One region of the Vogesella lacus genome, then DNA from elsewhere that is predicted to be linked to it. Evidence: riboswitches for the same ligand, from Rfam matches in the RefSeq annotation. Region 1 holds a riboswitch; the other holds the start of a gene.
The links. A riboswitch is a leader RNA that binds a small molecule or an ion and turns the genes downstream of it on or off. The one in region 1 is predicted to bind thiamine pyrophosphate.

Region 1 (4,410 bases):
CCAGTTGCAACACCTGCTCGCGTGGTATGGCCAAGGTTGGCCGCAAGCGGTAGTAATCGCTGCTGGCAAAAGGAATCACCGTATTGAGGCCATCATTGCCGCCCTTGAGTTCGACTAGGATCAGCAGGCGGCGATAGTCGTGCGGGCCGGCCACGGCATAGGCGAGGCCAGGCAGTTGTACGGTCAACAGGCCGGCAGCGAGAGATTTGAGCAAGCTTCGTCTTTGCATGATGGCTTCCTTATTGCACCTGATAGGCCGGGTCGAGCAGCAGGGCGCGGATTTGCTGCGCCGGGGCCAGGTTGGCCGCCAGCGGCATGGCCGGTGGCGTGGCCAGCAGCAGGTTTTGCCATTGAGCCGGCGGGTAAGGGTTTTGTTGCTGCCAGCTGCGGGCATCGAGGCTCAGCTGGTAGAGACCGCGGCTTGCCATCTTGTCGGCGGGCTTCATGCCTTGGCTGGCGGCTTGCGCCAGATCCTGGCGCATTTCTTGCCGCTTGCCGGCAGCCGGTCTGCTCAGCCGCTCCAGAAACTGTTTGCGCAGCAGCAGGCTGTCGCTGTTGATCCAGGCGCTGCCACCCGGCCAGCCGCGCACATTGGGCGGGTCGAACAGATCTTGCCCCAGACTGCGGTTGAGCATCGCCAGGCTCTGCCAGTTGTCGACGGTAATGCCGAAGGTGTTGATGCTGCCGACAGTCAGCTCGACGGACGATTTGATCTGCTGGCCGGCACTTTGCCAGAAGGCCTCGCTGAGCAGCAGCGAACGAACCAGCGGCTTGATTTCGTAGTTGGCCGCAAACCTGACGGCCAAGCTTTCGACCTGTGCCGCGTCGGGTTGCGGCGAGATCAGGTATTGCCACAACTTGCCGGTGATGAAGCGGCTGGTTTGCGGTTGGGCCAGCAGGAGATTGATGATGTCGTCGCCGTCAAGATTGCCGGTTTTACCGAGTACGGTCTTGCTGCCATTGTCGTGCTGGCGCGGGCGGGTCACGAATTCGCCGCTGGCCGGGTCCAGCGCCCAGCCGGTAAAGGCACGAGCGGCCTCACGGATGTCCTGCTCGCTGTAATGACCTTCGCCCAGGGTAAACAGTTCCATCACCTCGCGCGCGAAGTTCTCGTTCGGCTGGCCCTTGCGGTTGGCCGCGGTGTCGAGATAACGCATCATCGCCGGGTCTTTGGCAATGCCGTGCAATAGCGTGGCGAAATTGCCCAGCGCCTCGCGCCGCAGCAGCACATTCTGCCGGTACATCAGCTCGGCCAGCTTTACCTTGCTCTGGCCGGAGACAAAATGGTTGTGCCAGAACAGGGTCATTTTCTCGCTGACCGGGCTGGGCGTAGTAGCCATTTCCTGCAGCCACCAGCTGCGTAATTCCAGCCCTTGCTTGAGCTCAAGCCGGCGCATGGCGGTTTTTTCTTCCTCGCTCATGTCCTTGCGTGGCGCCAGTTGCAAACGGTTTTGTGCCCACTCAGGCGTGGGTGTGGTGGCCTCGCGGCTGATCTTGGCAAGCACACGATCAACAGCGGCGGTACGTTCCAGCGGGGCGAAGCGGGCGATTTGCGCCGGGCTGGCACCAAAGCCGGTGCGTTGCAGCAAGAGGCGGGCACCATCAGGGCCGATGGGCTGGGCGAGAGCCAGGGCGGGCAAGCAGCCAAGCAAAAGGGCAGTCAGGGCGGTTTTTTTCATGATGTCTCCATGATTTCCCCGCATCTTAGTCCGGAAAGTCGCGAATTGTCTGAAGCGGCCCGCGCAAAATATTAAAGATTGTGTGAAGCGCGCTATACTCGCCGCTCCATCACCGGGGGTGCTTGCGCAAGCGGGCTGAGAGATACCCCAACCACCTGATCCGGGTAATGCCGGCGGAGGGAGCGTGAGAGGGCAGCCTGCCCCTATCCCGCTTTTTGGTGGCCTTATTGACCAAAAAAGGATGTCTGTCGATGTTCAAGAAAACCGTCTTGTTGCTGGCCATGGCCGGCCTGTCTGCTGCAACGTTGGCCGCAGAGTTGCGCGTGATTACCCATAGCTCCTTCAGCCTGCCCAAAGAGCGTATCGCCGAGTTTGAAAAGCAGTCTGGCATCAAGCTGTCCTTCATCAAGGGCGGCGATGCGGGCGAGATGCTCAACAAGCTGATCCTGACCCGCGCCAATCCGGTGGCCGATGTGGTGTACGGCATCGACAACACCCTGGTGGCCAAGGCCAATGCGGCCGGCGTGATCGAGCCGACCACTACCAGCGTGGGCAAGGCTGTGGCCGAGGCCGTGCTGCCGGGCATGGTGGCGATTGACTACGGCTATGTGACGCTCAACTACGACAAGGCGTGGTTTGAAAAGCAGAAACTGGCCTTGCCCAAGACACTGGATGATCTGACCAAGCCAGCCTACAAGGACTTGCTGGTGGTGCAGAACCCGGCCACCTCCAGCCCGGGCCTGGCGTTCCTGCTGGCAACCATTGCCGGCAAGGGCGAGCAGGGCGCGTTTGCCTGGTGGGAAAAGCTGCGTGATAACGGCGTGAAGGTGTCCAAGGGCTGGAGCGAAGCGTATTACACCGACTTCAGCCGCAACGGCGGCAGCCGTCCCATCGTGGTGAGTTACGCCACCAGCCCGGCGGCAGAAGTGTTCTACAGTAAGGAAAAACTGGAAGTCTCGCCGACGGCCAATCTGCTGCTGAAGGGCGGCGTGTTCCTGCAAGTCGAAGGTGTGGCGCGAGTGAAAGGCGGCAAGGAGCCGAAAGCCGCCCAGGCTTTTATCGACTTCCTGCGTAGCGAGCCGGTACAAAAAGGCCTGCAGACCGAAATGTGGATGTACCCGGCCGTGTCTGGTGTGGCGCACGATCCGGTGTTCAAGCACGCGCAGAAGCCGGCCAGCTTCAATAATCCTGATCTGAAATCCATGCAGGACAAGACTGCCGGCTGGGTAAGCCGCTGGCAGCGTGTCGTGATCAAGCAAGTCAAGTAAAAGGCAACAAGGCCGGCGCAGCCGGCCTTGTCCATCCATGCACCGAATTTCCGTTTCCTGGCTGGCCTTGCCGCCGCTCGTGTTCTTGCTGTTGCTGGTGGCCATGCCGCTGGGGCGCTTGCTGTACGAGGGGGGCCTGGCCTTCAACTGGGCCTTGCTGGCCGATGATTATCTGCAATGGCGTTTGCTGTGGTCGCTAGGCCAGGCGCTGGCGACCTGCACGCTGGTGTTGCTGCTGGGCCTGCCGCTGGCCTGGGTGCTGGCGCGTTACCAGTTTGCCGGCCGCGAGTGGCTGTTGCGCATCCTGATGCTGCCTTTCGTGATGCCGACGCTGGTGGCCGGCATGGGCGTGCTGGCGCTGTTCGGCCCCAAGGGCATCACCGGGCTGAATGGCCAGGACACGCCGTGGCTATTGCTATACGGCAATCTGTTTTACAACCTGCCGCTGCTGATCCGCGCCGCCGTGGATGGCCTCGAACAGGTGCCGGCGGCAAGGTTGGCCGCCGCGCGCACGCTGGGCGCCAGTCGCTGGCAGGCGTTCTGGCGCATCGAGTGGCCGGTGGTCGCGCCGTGGCTGGCGTCAGCGCTGTGTCTGGTGTTTCTGTACTGTTTTGCCGGCTTTGGCCTTGTGCTGCTGCTTGGCGGCCAACGTTATGCCACGGTCGAGGTCGAGATCTACAGCCTGGTCGCCTACGAGCTGAATCTCGCCGATGCCGGCTTGCTGTCGCTGCTGATGTTGCTGGTGTGTGCGCTGGCTGCCGGGCTGTATGCGGCGATCGAGCAGCGGCGCAGCCGGCCGCAACGACAGCTGCCGACCCTGCGCCAGCGCGTCAAGGGTTGGCCGCAACGCTTGCAGCTGGGTATCACGCTGTTGCTGCTGTTGCTGTGCAGTGCGGCGCCCTTGCTGGCGCTGCTGGCAATGGCTGTGCGTGCCGACAGCAATCCGTGGCACTGGCTGACGGATGAAGAGGTGATGCTGGCGCTGGGCAACACCCTGCGTTTTTCGCTGGCGGCGCTGGGCTTCGCGACCGTGCTGGGTGTGCTGCATGGCCTGGCAGGGGCTGCCAGTCGTGGCTTGCGTGCGGCGCTGTTCCTGCCTTTCATGGTATCGCCGGTGTGTCTGGCCTTCGGCCTCTTGCTGCTTTACCCGTCTTACGGGGCCAGCATTGTGCTGCTATTGGCAGCTTATACCTTGCTGGCTTACCCCTTTGTCGCCAAGGCGGTGGCGGCGGCGCGGGCCGCTCAATCGCCGCTGCCGGCACAGGCCGCACGCACGCTGGGGGCCGGGCGCTGGCAGGTTTTCTGCCGCATTACCCTGCCGCTGCTGCGCCCCGCCTTGCGCCGCGGCATGGCCTTTGCCGTGGCCACTACCATAGGCGAATTCGCCGTCAGCCTGTTCTTGTCGCGGCCCGAGTGGCTGACGCTGACCACACTGATTTATCAGCGCCTTGGCCGGCCCGGTG
Region 2 (4,410 bases), on a different contig from region 1:
GCCGACTGCCTGCCAGCGCGCCGCAAAAGGAGCATGGCCGCGATCGACCACGCTGGGTATTCATCGAAGTTTCGGTGCCTGCGGCCAAGGTTGCCCGCAATCAATCAGCAGGCATTAGTAGGCTGGGCTGAGCCTGCGAAGCCCAGCGTTTACCGCGCAGATGATAGAGCGGCTTGGCCGCCATGCCCGCCGATGCACGGCCAATCCCAAAATCTGGGCGGCGCGGGTATCGCCAAAGGCGAACCCTTCCTACCGCTGCCCGTCACACTGGGAGAAACCGGCATCCAAAACCCGCCCCCGCACAGCGGAGACAAAACCAACGTTGGCCGCAAGCCCAGCCCTGCGCGACGCCACCCTTGCCCGTCAGCGCGAGCCGGGCAAGCTGCTGTGCCACGGGGTTTAAGCCGCCGCTTGTCCGAGTGGCGAGCCGTTAGCGAGCCATGAATTTGGCGGCGCCCATGGTGCAGCTGATTGCTCGGGGTTTCGAGCAGCGGCGGGCGAGCCGGGATGCAAGGGGGCGGCGGCAAGCCCCCTGCCCGTCACGTCGGGCGGAACCGGCATCAAAACAATCATCCGCGCAGCGGATACAAACCCCAGAACAACGTTGGCCGCAAAGCCTCGCAGCTTGCGGCCAACCTTGCTGTTTCACTTGAAGCGAAACCGGCTTACACCTTGTCGTACAGCTTGCTGCCGCTCTTCACAAACTCGATAGCCTTCACTTCCATGCCTTTTTGCAGTGCTTCCTGCTCGCTCACGCCCTGTTTGGCGGCGAATTCGCGCACGTCCTGGGTGATCTTCATCGAGCAGAAATGCGGGCCGCACATCGAGCAGAAGTGCGCCACTTTGGCGCTGTCTTTCGGCAGCGTTTCGTCGTGGAAATCACGCGCCTTGTCCGGGTCGAGGCCGAGGTTGAACTGGTCTTCCCAGCGGAATTCGAAACGCGCTTTCGACAGCGCATTGTCGCGGATCTGCGCGCCGGGGTGACCCTTGGCCAGATCGGCGGCGTGGGCCGCCAGTTTGTAGGTGATGATGCCTTCTTTCACATCGTTCTTGTTCGGCAGGCCGAGGTGCTCTTTCTGCGTCACGTAGCAGAGCATGGCGGTGCCGTACCAGCCGATTTGCGCCGCGCCGATAGCCGAGGTGATGTGGTCGTAACCCGGTGCGATGTCGGTGGTCAGCGGCCCCAGAGTGTAGAACGGCGCTTCGTGGCACCACTCCAGCTCCTTGTCCATGTTCTCTTTGATGAGTTGCATCGGCACATGGCCGGGGCCTTCGATCATCACCTGCACATCGTGTTTCCACGCGATCTGGGTCAGTTCGCCCAGGGTCTTGAGTTCGCCCAGTTGTGCGTCGTCGTTGGCGTCCCACGCGCTGCCGGGGCGCAGGCCATCGCCGAGCGAGAAGGCCACGTCGTAGGCCTTCATGATTTCGCAGATTTCCTCAAAGTGGGTGTAGAGGAAGTTTTCCTGATGATGCGCCAGACACCATTTGGCCATGATGGAGCCGCCGCGCGACACGATGCCGGTCATGCGGTTGGCGGTCATCGGTACATAGCGCAACAGCACGCCGGCGTGGATGGTGAAGTAATCGACGCCCTGCTCGGCCTGCTCGATCAGCGTGTCCTTGAAGATTTCCCAGGTCAGGTCTTCGGCCTTGCCGTTCACCTTTTCCAGCGCCTGGTAGATCGGCACGGTGCCGATCGGCACCGGCGAATTGCGCAGAATCCACTCGCGGGTTTCGTGAATGTTCTTGCCGGTGGACAAGTCCATGATGGTGTCCGCGCCCCAGCGGATGCCCCAGGTCATCTTGTCGACTTCTTCGGAGATCGACGAGGTCACGGCGCTGTTACCGATATTGCCGTTGATCTTCACCAGGAAGTTGCGGCCGATGATCATCGGCTCGGACTCGGGGTGGTTGATGTTGTTGGGGATGATGGCGCGACCGGCGGCGATTTCGGCACGCACGAACTCGGGCGTGATTTCTTCCGGCAGATTGGCACCAAAGCTGTGGCCCTTGTGCTGGCGGGTCATCAAGTCCAACAGGCGGCTGTTGCCAGTGGCCTTGAGCGACTCGACATAGGCCTTGCGATTGAGGTTTTCGCGGATGGCGACGTACTCCATCTCCGGCGTGATGATGCCCTGACGCGCATAGTGCATCTGGCTGACATTACAGCCAGGCTTGGCGCGGCGCGGCTGGCGCGTGAGGTTGAAGCGCAGGTCGGCCAGTTTCGGGTCGGCTTCGCGCGCACGGCCATATTCACTGGAAAGACCGTCAAGCAGCTCGGTGTCGTCACGTTCGGCAATCCACGCCGCGCGCAGCGGCGCAAGGCCGGAGCGGATGTCGATTTGCGCTTGCGGGTCGGTGTAGGGGCCGCTGCAATCGTAGACGTAGATCGGCGGGTTTTGCTCGCCGCCAAACTGGGTCGGGGTGTCGGCCTGGCTGATCTCGCGCATCGGCACGCGAATGTCGGCACGGCTGCCTTCGACATAGATCTTGCGGGAATTCGGTAGCGGCTGGATGGCGGCGGAATCGACCACCATGGCTTGGTTCGGTTTTACAGGCGCGTTCATCGGGCGGGTTCTCCAAAAGCGATGAAACGGCGCAAGGAGCGGCCCGGGATGCCCGGCTGCAAGGTTGGCCGCAAGCTTTGTTAACAAAGCAAGACACGGCCGATGCAGGATACGCTTCCCTACGCCGGTATTATCCGGGTCAGGTTCCAAGGGTAACTCTCACCCGCGCCGATTTATTTCATTCGCGTATTTGACACGAATGGCACACGATCCGGCGCAGGACCCCTAGCGATGCTGTGAAGGTACGGTAATTGTGGGATAATCGCAAGTTGCCAACTGACTGGCCATTCCGTAAAGCTGCTTGCCATCAAGGCTGCTTTGCAGAATCGCCCTTCAAATTGTCTAGCCATTCTAGCCGGAGTTTCCGCATGAATTTCGAACAAGCCCGCTTCAATATGGTCGAGCAGCAAATCCGCCCTTGGGATGTGCTCGATACCTCCATTCTTGACCTGCTGTTTCACGTGAAACGCGAAGACTTCGTCACCGAAGACAAGCGTGCACTGGCCTTTGCCGACGTACAGCTGCCGCTGGAAAACGGCGAGCTGATGCTCGAGCCGAAAATCGAGGCCCGCCTGGTACAAGACCTGCAAATCAAGTCCACCGACAAGGTACTCGAAGTCGGCACCGGCAGCGGCTATCTGACCGCCCTCCTGGCCGCCGTCAGCAGCCACGTTTACAGCGTTGACCTCGACGCCGAGCAAAGCCAGCGCGCTGCGGCCAACCTGAAAACCGCCGGTATCAAGAACGTTACCCTCAGCGTCGGCAACGGCATCGAAGGCATCACTGCCCAGGCCCCGTTTGACGTGATCTGCGTGGGCGGCTCGCTGCCGGTGGTACCGGAAGCGCTGAAAGCCCAGCTGGCCATCGGTGGCCGTCTGGCCATCATCACCGGCGACAACCCGGTGATGACCGCACGCATCATCACCCGCGTGGCCGAAAACGACTACAGCGACGCCGTTTCCTTCGATACCTGTGTGCCGCGCCTGCGCGAGACCGCCGCTATCGAACCTTCGCGCTTCAGCTTCTAAGCCATGATCCGCGAAATCACTGCTACCGAGCTGGCTGCCTGGCTGGCTGACGACAGCCGTCCACAACCGTACCTGCTCGACGTGCGCGAGGATTGGGAATTTGCGCTGTGCCGCATCGCCGGCTCGCAACAGCTGCCGATGCACCTGATCCCGCTGCGTCACAACGAGCTGCCGGACGACCGCCCGATTGTCACCATCTGCCACCACGGTGTGCGCAGCTTCCAGAGCGGCCTGTTCCTCAGCAATGCCGGCTTCGAAGAAGTACTGAGCCTGCGTGGCGGCGTGGCGGCATGGGCCGATGACGTCGAGCCGAGCATGGCACGCTACTGAGCCTTGCTGCTGGCCAGTGAAAGCCGTTCCGTCCGGAACGGCTTTTGCTTTTTGCGGCCAACCTTTAAAGGCAGTTGCCTGCCACCGCGGCCAAACCCGAACGGATTAATCATGAACTACCTCGCCCCTGCCCTCGAAAACCTGCACCCCGACTGGCTGGCTGTACTGCAACAGCCGGCCGTCGCCGCGCGGCTGGCCGACATCGACAACAAACTCGCTGCCGCCGCCAGCACCGCCACGCTATATCCGCCACGCGAGCTGATCTTCAATGCGCTGCGCCGGATGTCGCCGGCCGAGGTGCGCGTGGTGATTCTCGGGCAAGACCCGTATCACGGTGCCGGCGAGGCGATGGGCCTGAGCTTTTCCGTGCCGCCGGGCGTGAAGATTCCGCCCAGCCTGCGCAATATGTACAAAGAGCTGGCTAGCGATCTGGGCATCGCGCCGGCCAGCCACGGCGACCTAAGCCACTGGGCCAGCCAAGG

Region 2: it holds a riboswitch for thiamine pyrophosphate, as region 1 does, so the genes downstream of both, thiC (phosphomethylpyrimidine synthase ThiC) here and ACZ9W6_RS04715 (thiamine ABC transporter substrate-binding protein) in region 1, are expected to answer to the same signal.

What each region holds. Positions count from the first base shown of each region.
Region 1 is NZ_CEETQT010000003.1:135,276-139,685, forward strand. Features, by position in the region: gene ACZ9W6_RS04705 (DUF1501 domain-containing protein) at 1-229, opposite strand, end outside; gene ACZ9W6_RS04710 (DUF1800 domain-containing protein) at 240-1,679, opposite strand; TPP riboswitch at 1,784-1,879, shown strand; gene ACZ9W6_RS04715 (thiamine ABC transporter substrate-binding protein) at 1,931-2,947, shown strand; gene ACZ9W6_RS04720 (ABC transporter permease) at 2,985-4,410, shown strand, end outside.
Region 2 is NZ_CEETQT010000004.1:85,776-90,185, reverse strand. Features, by position in the region: gene thiC (phosphomethylpyrimidine synthase ThiC) at 666-2,540, opposite strand; TPP riboswitch at 2,670-2,807, opposite strand; gene ACZ9W6_RS06195 (protein-L-isoaspartate O-methyltransferase family protein) at 2,939-3,598, shown strand; gene ACZ9W6_RS06190 (rhodanese-like domain-containing protein) at 3,602-3,928, shown strand; gene ung (uracil-DNA glycosylase) at 4,040-4,410, shown strand, end outside.